DNA from 2 places in the Aciduricibacillus chroicocephali genome. Region 1 is predicted to be linked to the other one. Evidence: a T-box and tRNA genes for the amino acid it is inferred to sense, from the RefSeq annotation. Region 1 holds a T-box; the other holds one or more tRNA genes.

Region 1 (8,104 bases):
GATTTACAATGATGGCGGTGACCCAATCTTTGTAATGGACCAGATTAGCGATGATAAGGATGACGAGCATTCCTGGGATGATTATTTATCCTTGAAAGAAGGGATGCGCCAATTGAATGACAGGGAGAAGCTCATTCTAACTAAACGCTTTTTTCAAGGAAAAACCCAAATGGAAGTAGCGGAGGAGATTGGAATTTCACAGGCTCAAGTATCCCGTCTCGAGAAGGCTGCAATCAAGCAAATGAACAAAGAAATGTTCGAATAAAGAGTTTGCCGTAATGGCAGACTCTTTTTTTGCTGTAATGGCAGATGTAATGACGCAAACTGAGCATATATATTTAAAAAGAAAGGGAGGATTTCTATGATAACACTATCCGAAATGCAGGCGCTGGAAATTATTGCAGTAGAAGATGGAAGCAGGCTTGGTAATGTTCTGGATTTAGAAATTGATGCAGATAGAGGACAAATCACTGCACTTGTCGTTGCAGAGCAGTCTGGAGGAGGTTTTTTTAAAAAGCAGGAGGAGAGGCTTATTCAATGGGAACATATTCTTAAAATTGGCTCCGATGTCATTCTCGTTAAAACTGAAAGCTGACCTATGCACCTGCAGTTAAAACATGGAGAATTTTTGTTCAAAATGGTAAGATGAAGGGAGAATAACCAGGAGGCGGATGATGATGACAGAGCCTTTCGTGAAAGACCAGGCTGAACCTTCCATATTATTTATAGATTTTTGGCAAAATGAGATGGCGGGACTTGTTGCCGGTTTTACGAGACGAGCAGAAGGTGTAAGTGGAAAGCCATTTAACAGTTTCAATTTTGGACTTCATACAAATGATAAGAAAGAAAACGTCATAAAGAACAGGGAGCTGCTAGCTGAAAGGCTTGATTTTCCGCTAACAGACTGGGTACTTGCAGAACAGATTCATGGAACTGAGATTGCTGTTGCAGGAAAAGAAGAATGCGGAAGGGGCACGATGGATCTGAACACAGCAATAAAAGGAGTCGACGGTCTCGTTATTGATCAGTCTGGAATTTTATGTGCTGCATTTTTTGCAGATTGTGTCCCGCTTTTTTTCCTTGATGTGAAGAAACAGATAGCAGGAATCGCACATGCTGGCTGGCGAGGAACAGTCGGCGGAATGGCCGGAAAAATGATTGAGCGCCTTCTTGCCATGGGTTCAGAGTTACAAGATCTGCGTGTGGCAATCGGTCCCTGTATTTCTGGTGACAATTATGAAGTAGATAACCGGGTCATTGAGCAGATTCCCGAGAAGTTTAGACCTTTAGTTGTGAAGCACTTGGCAGAGGAGCGTTTTCTTCTGGACCTTAGAAAACTTAATCATTCGCTGCTCTTGGAAGCGGGCGTTAAAGATGAGCAGATTGAAGTAACTGAAAGATGCACATTTGCAGATGAAGATGATTTCTATTCATATCGAAGGGATCAGGGCAATACGGGCAGAATGTTAGGTTTTATCGGTTTTAAATGAACAATATACTAAGAAGGGGTAAAATCAAATGATCAAAGTAGACGTCTCGAATAATTTGCATGGAATTGAACAGGACATTCGGGAGGCATGTGAGAAATCCGGCCGCAGCCCGGAAGAGGTTAAGCTTATCGCCGTAACAAAATATGTTACAATTGAAAGAGCAAAAGAAGCTGTAGAAAATGGCATCAAGGATCTCGGAGAAAACCGTCCGGAAGGTCTCCTTGAGAAAAAAAATGCGATTGGCGACGAAGCAACATGGCACTTCATTGGTACATTGCAATCTCGCAAAGTGAAGGAAATTATCGATGTTGTTGATTACATTCACTCGCTTGACCGAATGTCACTCGCTAAAGAAATTAATAAACGTGCTAGCCGGGTCATTGACTGTTTTGTCCAGGTGAATACAAGTGGTGAAGAGTCCAAGCATGGGCTGGAACCTTCAGAGGTATCTGAGTTTATAGATAAGCTGGTAGACTACCCTAATATAAGAGTGGCCGGATTGATGACAATGGCTCCTAATATTGAGGACGAAACTGAACTCAGAAATTATTTCCGTAAATTAAAAGAATTACGCGATGAAATTAGCAATCGTCATCTATCTCATGCTCCTTGCATGTTCCTCTCAATGGGAATGAGCAATGATTATAAGATTGCAATTGAAGAAGGAGCCACACATATCCGTATCGGCACTAAACTTGTCGGAGCGGAACTGAAGAGGTGAAAATATGAGCTTCAAAAATAAAATCAAGTCATTTTTCACAATGGACGATGAGTACGAGTACATCGAAGAAGAAGTGGAAGAACCTGTAAAGGAGCCGTCTCCTTACCCTGTTCAAAAAGAAAAATCGGATAAGGTTGTTAGTCTGAAAGCGCTGCAACAGTCAAACGCTAAGCTTGTCATTTGTGAACCGCGTTCTTTCAATGAAGCGAAAGATATAGCCGATAACTTGATTAATCGCCGTGCGGTCATTATCAATTTTCAAATGTTGAATTCTGAAATTGCCAAAAGCTTCATTGATTTTTTAAGCGGCACTGTATATGCCCTTAATGGCAGTATTCAGAAACTTGGACCAAAAACATTCCTATGTACTCCCGATAATGTGGATGTATCAGGTGCTGTTTCGGAAATATTTAACGACGAAGAGCAATTCAGGTAAAGAGAGGTACCTTTGATGGACATGCTGATTAATGTATTAGGCACGGCTTTAAGGCTTTACAGTTACGCGATTATCGTATATATTCTTTTGTCTTGGTTCCCAGGGGCGCGAGATTCAGCATTCGGCCATTTCCTTGCAAGGATTTGTGAACCATTTCTGGAACCGTTTAGAAAGATCATTCCACCGATTGGAATGATTGATTTCTCTGCATTCGTTGCAATTATTGTTCTAAATCTGGCGCAAATGGGGCTGCAGCAGCTCTACTTCATGTTAGGTTAGGTCTTTAAAATGTCGGGACTCTATCAGCACTTTAGAAAAGACGAGCACCCTTTTATTGATCAGGCCCTCTCCTGGATCAGCCATGTAGAGCTTGTATATGAATCCAAATTGACTGATTTTCTTGATCCGCGCGAGCAGGACATTCTTCGCTCGCTCGTCGGTTTGGGCAACGATACGATTCGTCTTGAATTTTACGGTGCAAATGAGAATTCAGAACGCAAACGTGCCATCATCGCCCCTTTCTATGAAGAACCAGTACCAGATGATTTTCAAATTGTCGTACTTGAGGCGAAATATCCGGAAAAATTCGTTCAACTAGAACATCGTGATTGTCTAGGTGCTTTTATGTCACTCGGCATCGACCGAAAGAAGCTTGGAGACATGATTGTAGAAGAGGGTCTAATCCAAATTGCAGTTGGTTCGGAAATTGCTTCATATGTTCAGGCGAATCTTGTATCCATTAAGCATGCAAAAATAAAGCTTACTGAAGTCTCCCATGAAACTTTCCGCCTTACACCTGCACATTGGGATGAATCCGCTAAAACAGTTTCGTCATTGCGCCTTGATGCTGTCATTGGAGAAATTTACAATCTTTCACGGAAAGTAGCGCAAGAGGCGATTGCAAAAGGTTTGGTAAAAGTAAACTACAGACTGATTGAGGACAGTAAATTCCAATTACAGGAAGAGGATATGATTTCCTTGAGAGGAGAAGGAAGAAGCAAAATTATTGCGATAAAAGGGACTACAAAGAAGGATAAAATACGCATTACATGTGCCCGTCTCATGCCATCTTGAGTACTCTTATGCTCGTTCTTGTTGGATAATGACGAAAAAGGTAATGAAATCATAAACGCAATAAGATATAATCAAATGCAAAGGAGGTGGCTTTAATGCCATTAACGCCGCTTGACATTCATAACAAAGAATTTTCAAGACGCTTTAAAGGATATGATGAGGATGAGGTCAATGAATTCCTCGATCGGATCATCAAAGATTATGAGGCCATTCTTCGGGAGCGCAACGAGCTTCAGGAAGAAGCGAGGGAGCTCCAAGAAAGACTTGGCCACTTTACAAATATCGAAGAGACTTTGAACAAATCTATTCTCGTAGCACAGGAAACTGCAGAAGATGTGAAGAGCAATGCCCAGAAAGAAGCAAAGCTCATTATCAAAGAAGCAGAAAAGAATGCTGATCGTATCATCAATGAAGCACTTACTAGATCCCGCAGCATTTCCCTTGATACAGAAGAAATGCGCAAACAGGCAAAAGTATTCCGTACACGTCTGAAGATGCTTGTTGAAGCTCAGTTGGAAATGATTCGTACTGACGATTGGGACACTGTGCTTGCTGATGAAGATACTGAAGACGAAGCGAAAGTCAACTCTTGACGCAGGACTTCAAATTACATATAATCTTTAGAAACAAATGACGATTTTCGGCTGTGCGTGGCACGGATCCCGAGTTGAATATGAAAAGCGATGATAGAGACAGTAGGAAGGATTAAGCTGCATTAGCGAGCCGGAGAATGGTGAAAGTCCGGTACAGCTTTCCTTTTGAATATCACTCTTGAGCATTCATTCGAAAAGGATTGCTATTGAGGTAGGTAGCGGTCCCAAGTAGGATTGAACGGCACATTCCCGTTATGAATGCATCTTAAAGAGACATGCGTCTTTTTTAATGAGGGTGGTTTTGCGAGTCTTCTCGTCCCTTTTGGGATGCGGAGACTTTTTATTATTTATAAAAAATTAAAATTGGAGGCAGGAATTAATGGACTACAAAGACACACTTCTTATGCCGCAAACGGACTTCCCAATGCGCGGCAACTTGCCAAACAAAGAACCGCAGAGACAAGCAGATTGGTATGAGAACCATCTGTATGAGAAAGTACAGGAAAGAACGAAAGGGCGTCCTCTTTTCATTCTTCATGACGGCCCTCCATATGCCAATGGTGACATCCATATAGGTCATGCACTTAATAAAGTTTTGAAGGATTTCATAACACGATATAAGTCTATGTCCGGATATCATGCTCCGTACGTTCCAGGATGGGATACACACGGGCTTCCGATTGAAACGGCACTTGCGAAGAAAAAGGTTGACCGCAAGAAGCTGAGCATTGCTGAATTCAGACAGAAATGTGCTGAATATGCATTGCAACAAGTTGATGGACAGCGTGAACAATTCAAAGGCCTAGGTGTTCTTGGTGACTGGGAAAATCCTTATATTACATTGACGAAAGAATATGAATCTGCACAAATTCGTGTGTTCGGTGAAATGGTGAAAAAAGGTTACATCTACAAAGGATTGAAGCCGGTCTATTGGTCACCTTCTTCTGAATCAGCACTTGCTGAAGCTGAGATTGAATATCATGACAAAAAATCACCATCCATCTATGTGACTCTTGAAGTGACAGACGGTAAAGATGTTCTTGAAGGCGGCGAGAAGTTCATCATCTGGACAACAACGCCTTGGACAATGCCTGCCAACCTCGGTATTAGTATTCATCCGAACTTGAGCTATGCTGTTGTAGCTGTAAATGGAGAGAAATACATTGTAGCCAAGGATTTGATTGAAGCAGTAGCTGAAGAACTTGACTGGTCCGATTATGAAATTGTCAAGACGTTCAAAGGTGAAGAGGCCGAACGAGTTGTAGCAAAGCATCCATTCTATGATCGTGATTCAATCGTCATGCTCGGTGAACACGTAACAATCGAAGCCGGTACGGGTTGTGTTCATACGGCTCCAGGGCATGGTGAAGATGACTTCTATGTAAGCCGCAAATACGGAATTGAAGCACTTTGTCCAGTTGATGATAAAGGTTACTTTACAAATGAAGCTCCTGGTTTTGAAGGCATGTATTACGATGAGGCGAATAAAGTCATTACCGAAAAACTTGATGAAGTTGGCGCATTGTTGAAGCTTAAATTCATCACACACTCTTATCCGCATGACTGGAGAACAAAGAAGCCGACAATTTTCCGTGCAACTGCACAGTGGTTCGCATCTATTAAAGATTTCCGTCTGGATATCCTTTCCGAAATCAAAAAAGTACACTGGTATCCACATTGGGGTGAGACGCGTCTTTACAACATGGTCCGTGACCGTGAAGACTGGTGTATTTCACGTCAACGTACATGGGGTGTTCCAATTCCTGTCTTCTATGGTGAAGACGGTACGCCAATCATCACAGATGAAACAATCACTCATATTTCCAAGCTGTTCAAGGAACATGGATCTAATATTTGGTTCGAATGGGATGCAAAGGATCTCCTTCCGGAAGGTTATACTTCTGAGTACAGCCCGAATGGCGAGTTCACGAAGGAAACAGACATCATGGACGTTTGGTTCGATTCTGGCTCTTCTCATGAAGCGGTCCTTCATGAGCGTGATAATTTGCGCCGTCCTGCAGACCTTTACCTTGAAGGCAGTGACCAGTATCGCGGCTGGTTTAACTCATCGCTTTCAACAGCGGTTGCAATCACTGGCGAATCACCATACAAGACAGTACTCAGTCATGGATTTGTCCTTGATGGCGATGGCCGCAAGATGAGTAAATCACTTGGTAATGTCATCGTTCCTTCAAAAGTACAGAAGCAGCTTGGAGCGGATATTCTTCGTCTTTGGGTATCTTCTGTAGATTATCAGTCCGATGTCCGTATTTCCGATGACATTTTGAAACAGGTTTCAGAAGCTTACCGTAAAATCCGTAATACATTCCGCTTCATGCTTGGTAACCTGTTTGACTATGATCCGAAAGTGAATCGTGTTGATGATGACCAGCTTGAAGAAGTGGATCGTTTCATGCTTCACCGTTTGCAGGACTTGACTAAAGAAGTGCATGAGAGCTATGAAGGATACGATTTCTCAAATGTCTTCCAGCTGATCCACAACTTCTGTTCAGTCGAACTCAGCTCATTCTATTTGGATTTTGCAAAAGATATCCTTTATATCGAATCAGCTGACAACATTCGCCGCCGCAGCTTACAGACGAGCTACTATGAAATCGTTACAAGCCTTGTCAAACTGCTAGCACCTATCATTCCTCATACTGCTGAAGAGGTTTGGGAGCATGTGCCTGGTGCAGAAGAGGAAAGCATTATGCTTACAGACATGCCACAGCCGCGCTCATTGAACAATGTAGATGTCGCTAAGTGGGATCTGTTTATGAAAGTCCGCGATGACATCCTGAAAGCTCTTGAAGAAGCGCGAAACGAGAAAGTAATCGGAAAATCACTCGAGGCAAAAGTAACAATTGTGCCGCAAGATGATGAAGTGAAGGAAATGCTTGCTCAAATTCCGCATCTGAATCAGCTTTGCATCGTTTCAGAAGCAGTCGTTGCCGATAAGGAACCAACAGCTAAAGTGTATCGCTATGTAAATGTAGCTGTTGAGAAACATGAAGGTGAACGCTGTGAACGTTGCTGGGTTGTTTCCGAAACAGTCGGAAATCACGATAAGCATCCTGAACTTTGTGAACGCTGTGCAACAATCATTGAAGAAAGTTACAACAGCTAATTTCAAAAAACCGCCTGTCAATGAAGACAGGCGGTTTTTTAGATGGATAAAGTGCTGTGATATGCTAAAATATAAGAGGCAAAAGGCCTGATTAGGTAAACATGAAGCGGAGGAAAACATGTACATATATTATTTGCTCGCCATTCTTGTCATTGGATTAGACCAGTGGACAAAATGGTTGATTGTAAAAAAGATGGATCTGTATGAATCAATACCGGTAATTGATGGCTTTTTCCATCTGACTTCCCATAGGAACAGGGGAGCTGCATGGGGAATACTTGAAGGCAAAATGTTCTTTTTCTATGTAGTCACAATTGTTGTTGTCGCTGGAATCGTCTATTATATGCAAAAGCATGCAAAGGGCAACCGGCCTCTTTCGGTATCTTTAGCACTCATACTTGGTGGGGCGATCGGTAATTTTATCGACCGGGCAACGAGAAAAGAAGTTGTTGATTTTTTTGATTTTAATATTTTTGGTTATCATTATCCAATTTTCAATATTGCGGATTCAGCTCTTGTGATTGGAATTGTCATGTTGCTGATCGTATCTTTTATTGAAGAGAGAAAGAAAGGGAAGGCATCCTAATGAACAACTATGTAATCAAGGCAGAAGATGCAAAGACACGTATTGACAAGCTGCTTGCAGCCCTGAACCCTGAGCAG
Region 2 (8,104 bases), 410 kb from region 1:
TTCACTCAAACCTGTTCCAGAACCACCAGCATTTACTTGAATATCAGCGTCAGGATTTTTCGCTTTGAATTCTTCAGCTGCTGCTGCTACAAGTGGCTGCATTGCACTTGATCCAGAAATTGCAAGGGATTTGGATTCACCTTTTGTTTCTTCCTTGCTGTCAGAACCTCCACCATTGTTCTTTTCTGACGCTCCGGAATCTTTTGAATTGCCACAAGCAGCTAGCATGCCAACTGTTGCAATCAGACAGATGATCAGTATGTACCATTTTGTTTTTCTCATTTTTATAGCCCCCTATTTTCTAATGAGTTCCTCTTACAACTCTTATATTAAGACTTCACTGTTAAGCTTGTATAAGCCGACTGTAAAGTAATTGTAAATCACAAAAAACGCAAAAAAAACATGTGAGCTGCCATAAGCTTCTCACATGTTTTTAAAATTATTGTTCCACTACAGATTCTTCTTCATTATTCTTCTTTTTCTTATCAAAATAAGCATCCAGAATGCCTTCGCCTATTTCATAGTTGACGTGTGAACCGGAGTTCTTTGGCATGTTCGGTACAAGTAAAGCAAATGAAACTTCCGGATCATCAAACGGCGCATAGCCTATGAGAGACAGATTTTCTGTTTCCGCAAGCATTTTGCCATCTTCATAAACCTCATTCTGAGCTGTACCCGTTTTACCTGCCGGGTTATAACTCTTATTGGCAAAGGTGCCGCTTGCTGTTCCATTTGAAGCCTGGTATGCCGCTTTGAATCCGCCTTGAACATCCTTGATATACTGTTCATCCATTTGAATTCGATTCAAGACTTGTGTATCAACTGTTTTGAAGAGCGGGCTTTCTTCTGAATTCTCTTCAGAAGGTTCGCGCACCTCTTTTAGGAGATGAGGTTTCACCCGGTAGCCATCATTTGCAATTGTAGACACATATTGTGCCAACTGCATTGTTGTAAATGTATCATACTGTCCAATAGCAAAGTCCATTAGGAGACCGGCTGTTTTCTTCGTTCCCTTGTATCCTGTACTTTCATAAGGGAAATCAATTCCTGTATTTGTTCCAAGACCGAACTGACTGAAGTAGTTGCGCATTTCCTGGAATGCTTCCGGATTGAATTTCGCAGATCGTCCTGTCGGATTCCCATACTCTCCACCCATCCGAAGCGCTACATAGAACATATAAACGTTCGAAGATTGCGCCAGAGCCGTGTGGTAATTAATTGAGCCCATGTTTTTCCAAGAGCTTTTTGATGGAGTTCCAGCGATCTTAATAGGCGCATCATAGAAGTATTGGCTAGGTGATGTTACACCTGACTGGAAACCGGCAAGTACGGTAGCACCTTTGACAATCGAGCCTGGACGATTCGCATCATATAAAGCTTTATATGATGCATTTTCGAACTCACCTTTTTTGCGGTCGTAATGCTGCCCTGAGATAGCGAGGACTTCACCGGTTTTCGGTTTCATAACGACAGCGGTGACATCATTCATGTATGGTGCTCCACCGAGAACATGACTCATTTTTTCACGAACAACTTTATCGACCTTCTTCTGCAGATCCATGTCAATGGAAAGAATCAGATCCTTCCCGCGCTCACCCGGCACAATCGTCTCTGAATCAATAATCGCACCAGACTTGCTCGTCGTATACTGGATTTGTTCTTTTCTGCCACGCAGAAGACCTTCATATTGCTCTTCAAGACCTGTTTTGCCTACGCGGTCATTGCGACTGTACCCTCTTGTAAGGTAATATGCCGCTTTTTCCGCTGGAATTCCCTGATCTTGAGTCGTAATTGTTCCTAGCATGCTTTTGAACGTATCTTTGTTCGGATAGACGCGATCCCAGTCCGTAGTCGCATTAACTCCTGGCAATTCAGAAAGATGTTCGGCTACCTGTGCATACTCTTCCGGTGTTACATTTTCATTTTTGACGATTTGCTGGGAGAGTGCATAGCCTTTGTCCATCTCTTTTTTGATAGCCATAACTTTAAGCTCTTTGTCAGTAAAGCCGGAAATCTCTTCCTCAGTAATGCGATCAAGCGTTTTATTGTACAAATCTGCATTGCTCAAATCTTTAGATTCAGCCTGGCTAATTCGCTTGTCGGCTTCGTCACGGTGCTTCAAGTACCAGTATTCTTTCTTGTTTCGCTCTGTCAGTCCTTCAATTGCTTTCTTGTCCATAGAGATATATTTCGCAAGCTTCTCTGCGACTTCAAGCTTATCCTCTGCCTGAACTCCCTTTGGAGGCGTATACGTAATGGAATACAAAGCCTTGTTATCAACTACTACTTTGTGATTACGGTCAAAGATTTTGCCGCGTGGTACCGGAATGGCTGTTGTTTCCTGAACTGTGCGATCAATTTCGTCTTGATACTCCTGCCCTTTTAAAATCTGTACAACGCCTAGCTGAACAATAAGTACAGAAAACAGCAGGAAAACGACAACAAATACAAGATTCAGGCGAAAAGGCAATTGCGGCCTTTTCTTTTTCTTTTCCAATTGAATTCCCCCGCTCGTTGAAAAATGACTATGCTTTTCATTATAGCATTTTTCATGAAGAAATCAGCGATTTTTTTCGTCCAGTGCCATCCCGCCACGTGCTTTTGCCCGACTACCAGGTATTGTTCCAACCTTAATCTTTCGTATAGCGAAATAAATAAGCAAATGACCAGATCCAAAAATGACGAGCAAATAAGGTATCGCTTTTTCAGGGCTCAATAAATAGACAACTGGAATGAATAAAGAAATAGAAACAATCCGTCCGATATTTACGTACAATTCACGGACTACAATATATTCGATTCTTAGCTCGCCCGCCCTTCTTGCCTGTCCAATCACATCATATGTTAGTGAAATATAAGGAATCCGGAGTAATGGATATCCGATTCCAATGAGCAGTGCATACATATAAATATGGGCAGTATTAAACGGATTGACAATAACAAAGATGGAGCCAAACAGGATGATTCCACCGATTAAAATAGCTTTCTTCCTTCGTTGCGGAGTAATCCACCTCGCTGCACAAAAATAAACAACGAGGGACATCCCAGAAAGGATCACATTGAACCAGCCAAGAGACAGTTCACTTTTCGTTACAAGATAAACCCATATAGAAATAACAAAAAGATAGATCCCTTCACGGAGTCCCTGAAGAAAATGCGCGTTAAGAATTGCGCGCCATTTACGATTGTATCGTCGTTCCTCTACAACTTTACCAAACAAGAATTGGCCTTCTGCTTTTCTACCCTTTAAAAAGAAGCTTGTCGCTATGGCGAGAATAAACAGAAAAAACGAAGCAATAAATATCGCGGTATAGCCGCTGAAAGCATTAAGCCTGCTAATCGCCTCGCCGGCTATTAGTGGACCAGCCATACCGGCAAACGACTCCAATATCCCATGAGATCCATTAAAGAAATCCCGATTTTCCGGTTCAGTGATTTCAAAAGTAAGGACATTATATGCTAGCCAGTAAAATCCATAACCCACACCAAGTACGCTGCCCAGGATGAAGCTGAAACCAGGAGCCTTTTCCCCAATGAAGAGAACAGCTAAAAAGAATAAGGACAGGAAGACAATCCCGGTTCTCAGCACTTTTACCCTGTCAATCTTTTTGGCCAATTTGCCAGCGAGCATGAATGCAATTGGCTGGAACAGATAAATTGCCAAATTAAAAATACCGAGCACAACATAACTCTGCGAATTCTTCCACATGTAAACATTCACAAAAGTATTGGATAGGAAAATTCCCAATGCATATAAACCGCCAATACAAAGGAGCAACACAAAATTTTTATCCATATTCTTTTTTTCGAAAAGAGCATTGATCCGCGTTCGCATAAACATGACTCCTTCTCTGTCATGAATAGTTTGGTCAATTAACCATCTGATATGCGAATGGGGTTAAATCAAATTAGGAGAAAAAATTAAAAAGGCACAGGATGTGCAATCCTGTGCCTTTTAATTGTTCTCAATTTATTTGTTTTTTGCTTCCTGGTAGTTCTGTTCAACCTGCTCCCAGTTAACAATATTCCAGAACTGCTTAGCATATTCAGGGCGTTTGTTCTGATACTTCAAGTAGTATGCATGTTCCCAAACGTCAAGACCAAGAAGTGGTGTCTTTCCTTCCATGATCGGGTTGTCCTGATTAGGTGTGCTGGTAACTTCAAGCTTATCGCCATTTAGAACAAGCCATGACCAGCCAGAACCGAAACGTGTAGCTGCAGCTTTTTCAAATTGAGCCTTGAATTCATCAAAGCTTCCGAATGAGCTGTCAATCGCTTGAGCAAGATCACCTGTAGGATTGCCGCCACCGTTTGGAGAAAGTGTTTTCCAGAAGAAGCTATGGTTCGCATGGCCTCCACCATTATTGCGGACAGCCGGACGAATGTCTACTGGAACAGAATCAAGATTTTTGATCAGTTCTTCAACCGGCTGGGACTGAAGGTCATCATGTCCTTCAAGAGCAGCATTCAGATTTGTTACGTATGTGTTATGGTGCTTCGTATGGTGAATATTCATTGTTTCCTTGTCAATTGTAGGCTCCAATGCATCATATGGATAAGGCAATGAAGGCAATTCAAATTTTGTCATCGTAACATCCTCCTAATAGTATGCTTCAGTAGTTGAGTCTCCCTAAGAGTACCAAAGTGTGGAAAGGTGCGCAACAAATTTGCCTTCAAATATAAGGTGTTCGCTCGGTTTAATACATATCTCTATTATTAAAGTTTTCATTCATAATAGGTAAATAAAATTGCTGTTCAACATTCGGTTAAATTTAAACAAATAAAAAAGCAGAGGTATAATACCTCTGCTTTTTAAAAGATGGCGCAGGACGGAATCGAACCGCCGACACAAGGATTTTCAGTCCTTTGCTCTACCGACTGAGCTACTGAGCCGTTATGTACTGTCTTGCTACGAGAATAATTATACTTGATAATGATTTCTCCGTCAACAGTTTTTTAAATGGAGGAGGTAGAGGGATTCGAACCCCCGCGGGCTGTTACACCCCTGTCGGTTTTCAAGACCGATCCCTTCAGCCAGACTTGGGTATACCTCCATATTGTTCAAAGTGGACCCTGCAGGACTCGAACCTGCGACCGATCGGTTATGAGCCGATAGCTCTAACCAACTGAGCTAAGGGTCCGTGCTCGTATAATTAGAGGGCGATTGATGGGGATCGAACCCACGAATGCCGGAGCCACAATCCGGTGCGTTAACCACTTCGCCACAACCGCCGTATGATGTTGCAATAAAAAATAAATGGTAGCGGCAGAGGGGATCGAACCCCCGACCTCACGGGTATGAACCGTACGCTCTAGCCAGCTGAGCTACGCCGCCATATGGCTCCACAGGTAGGATTCGAACCTACGACCGATCGGTTAACAGCCGATTGCTCTACCACTGAGCTACTGTGGAATAAATAATTATTTGTTTCAGCAACGTTTAATACTATAACACTTCTTTCAACTCTTGTCAAACATTTTTTATAAAAAAATTAAGGCGTGCTATGTATTCCATCGCTTGGACAATGAATAATATAGCACGCCTTAAAATAAAATGCAATCAAAAAATTAATTTATTCTCCAAGTACTTCTTCTGATATATTCACGGCGTGATCTGCTATCCTTTCAAGGTTGCTGATCATATCGACAAAAACGATTCCCGCAGACCCTGTGCAAGCCCCTTCATTCATACGAATAATATGCTGTTTACGGAATTGCCGCTCCATTTTATCAATCTGTTCTTCCTTCTTGACTACACCAAGCGCATCTTCCTTATCCATTACGTCCAGTGCATGAATCGACTGTTTAACGGTAGCTATTGTAAGATCAAACATATTATTTAAATCTTCCAGAGCATTTTCAGTCATATTTACTTTATTGGAAAGTTTGTAATCAATCAATTCAATAATATTTTCGAAATGATCTCCGATTCGTTCAATATCACGGACAGAACCCATCAAAGCCATATGGCGTGCACTGTCAGCTTCTGACAATGTCCTTCTTGATGTACTAACGAGGTAATCGGTAATTTTCTGGTCTAGATTGTTCAGTGCCCCTTCAATCTGCATCGCCATCTCGGAATGGCGTGGTTGTGAAGTATTCAAATATTTATTCGTTTCTTCCAGCCCGTTCACGGCGAATTCTCCCATGCGGATTATTTCTGCCTTCGCCTGGTCAAGTGCCAAAACAGGAGATTGCTCAATGAAAATCGGGTCAAGGTGCTGAGGTTTGTATTCAACTGTTACATCCTCTCCAGGTATGAAGCGGATTGCAAGCCAAGCCAGAGCTCCGATGAATGGGAATTGGATGATTGTATTAATGACATTAAAGCTTCCATGACTGAATGCAATTGTCATTTTCGGATCGAGATGCAGTGCACCTTGCAAATATGTTATGTAATTCATGAATAAAGGCAGGAAAATCAGGAATATGATTGTCCCAAGAATATTGAATACGACATGTGTGAAAGCTGCTCTCTTTGCTGCAACCGAAGCACCGATTGCCGCAAGGATTGCTGTAATTGTCGTTCCAATATTATCTCCAAACAGAACAGGTATGGCCGCTTGCAAATCGATCGCACCTTCTGCGAAAAGTCCTTGCAAGATACCGATTGTCGCACTGGAGCTTTGAACTATTAAAGTAAACAGTGTCCCTACTACTACGCCTAGTATTGGACTTGAACTCATATGTAATGTCAAATCATGAAAAGATTCTAATGTTCTAAGAGGCTTCATACCTTCGCTCATAAGCTCAAGCCCGTAAAATAGTGCTCCAAAGCCAAAGACAGCTTGTCCTAGCGCTTGTAGCTTCTGGTTCTTAAAGAAGAAAATCAGGAAGCAGCCGGCAGCAATTATTGGCAAAGCATAAGCACCAATATTAATACCAATGATGAAGGCTGTAACCGTTGTTCCAATGTTCGCCCCCATAATGACGCCTATTGCCTGGCGCAGAGTCATAAATCCGGCGTTTACAAGCCCTACAGTTAGCACTGTTGTACCGGAACTGCTCTGTATGAGAATCGTTACAGCAATACCCGCGAGTACTCCGAGAAACGGATTACTGGTCAGCTTGTCAAGTATGTCACGCAACCTATTTCCTGCTGATTTTTGGAGGCCGTCCCCCATATATTTAATTCCGAGCAGGAAAATCCCTAATCCCCCCAGGAACTCAAACAGCAATTTTTGCAAGTCAAAATCCACAGTGTCTCTCCCCTTGTTTGTAAGCTAATTGCAAACCAATTATTGATAAGTATTCATTGTTTGTAAAGATTACAACGATTGAATTAACACTAAATTTACAATGGCTTCAGAAAAACATGAATACCTCATTCGAATGGGACATAATGATTTCCTAATGAGGCAATCGGTTCTGAGGTGCATAAATTATGAAACGTCTAGTCATTTTTCTTCTCCTCCTGCTTTCAATCATGAGCATAGCTGATGATCTGAAAACAGAACCGCAGGCAGTTAATAATGACTTTAAGATTCAAGCATTGCAGCAACACCGTGTACAGCCAGGGGAGACTGTTCTGTCCATTTCAGAGCATATCCATAACGGTCAAATACCAATCTCGGATATTTCCCTGCTCCTAGAGGATTTTAGCCGTTATAATAACAATGCTGATCCATATGCACTCATTAATGGAAAAACCTATTACTTCCCCATTTATACGGATTAAAAAAAGCAGAAGGGCAAAATAGCCGCTTCTGCTTTTAGCCGTTTATGAAAACGGCAGTACAAACATTCTGCCGAGAATCGAGATGATTCCGACAATGATTGCGATATTGCCGAGTGTTCTCGCATTTCTCTGTCTGGCCATAATGCCGAGGATAATACCTGCAGCTCCAAGAATGACCGGGAGAAGGAAGAAGGAGAGAATTGATAGTGCTACGGCGAACCAGCCAAAGCCATGATGTTCATCAGCATCTTTAGCATCCATTTCGGTCTGCTGCTCATTATGAGATACAGGTGCTGTTACATCATCTGCAGTCAGTTCCCCTGCTATCTCTTCATTCCGTTCGTCCAATGATTTATATGGTTCATGGAAACGAAATTCATCATCAGGTACCTTAGTCTGGTTTGTCTCACGATTCTTTTCAGTATC

Evidence for each region. A T-box is a leader RNA that pairs with one kind of tRNA and senses whether it is charged. The one in region 1 lies ahead of ileS (isoleucine--tRNA ligase), so its partner is inferred to be a tRNA-Ile.
Region 2: it has a tRNA-Ile gene. The T-box ahead of ileS (isoleucine--tRNA ligase) is inferred to sense a tRNA for this amino acid. The anticodon was not compared.

What each region holds. Positions count from the first base shown of each region.
Region 1 is NZ_CP129113.1:1,085,898-1,094,001, forward strand. Features, by position in the region: gene sigG (RNA polymerase sporulation sigma factor SigG) at 1-265, shown strand, start outside; gene QR721_RS05665 (YlmC/YmxH family sporulation protein) at 362-595, shown strand; gene pgeF (peptidoglycan editing factor PgeF) at 678-1,490, shown strand; gene QR721_RS05675 (YggS family pyridoxal phosphate-dependent enzyme) at 1,519-2,211, shown strand; gene QR721_RS05680 (cell division protein SepF) at 2,216-2,647, shown strand; gene QR721_RS05685 (YggT family protein) at 2,663-2,926, shown strand; gene QR721_RS05690 (YlmH family RNA-binding protein) at 2,936-3,721, shown strand; gene QR721_RS05695 (DivIVA domain-containing protein) at 3,817-4,314, shown strand; T-box leader at 4,396-4,638, shown strand; gene ileS (isoleucine--tRNA ligase) at 4,694-7,441, shown strand; gene lspA (signal peptidase II) at 7,560-8,027, shown strand; gene QR721_RS05710 (RluA family pseudouridine synthase) at 8,027-8,104, shown strand, end outside.
Region 2 is NZ_CP129113.1:1,494,380-1,502,483, forward strand. Features, by position in the region: gene QR721_RS07870 (phosphate ABC transporter substrate-binding protein) at 1-282, opposite strand, end outside; gene QR721_RS07875 (peptidoglycan D,D-transpeptidase FtsI family protein) at 440-2,497, opposite strand; gene QR721_RS07880 (MFS transporter) at 2,561-3,835, opposite strand; gene QR721_RS07885 (superoxide dismutase) at 3,971-4,588, opposite strand; tRNA gene QR721_RS07890 (tRNA-Phe) at 4,821-4,893, opposite strand; tRNA gene QR721_RS07895 (tRNA-Ser) at 4,962-5,054, opposite strand; tRNA gene QR721_RS07900 (tRNA-Ile) at 5,068-5,141, opposite strand; tRNA gene QR721_RS07905 (tRNA-His) at 5,160-5,232, opposite strand; tRNA gene QR721_RS07910 (tRNA-Met) at 5,259-5,335, opposite strand; tRNA gene QR721_RS07915 (tRNA-Asn) at 5,339-5,413, opposite strand; gene QR721_RS07920 (Na/Pi cotransporter family protein) at 5,574-7,199, opposite strand; gene QR721_RS07925 (hypothetical protein) at 7,385-7,678, shown strand; gene QR721_RS07930 (DUF4190 domain-containing protein) at 7,721-8,104, opposite strand, start outside.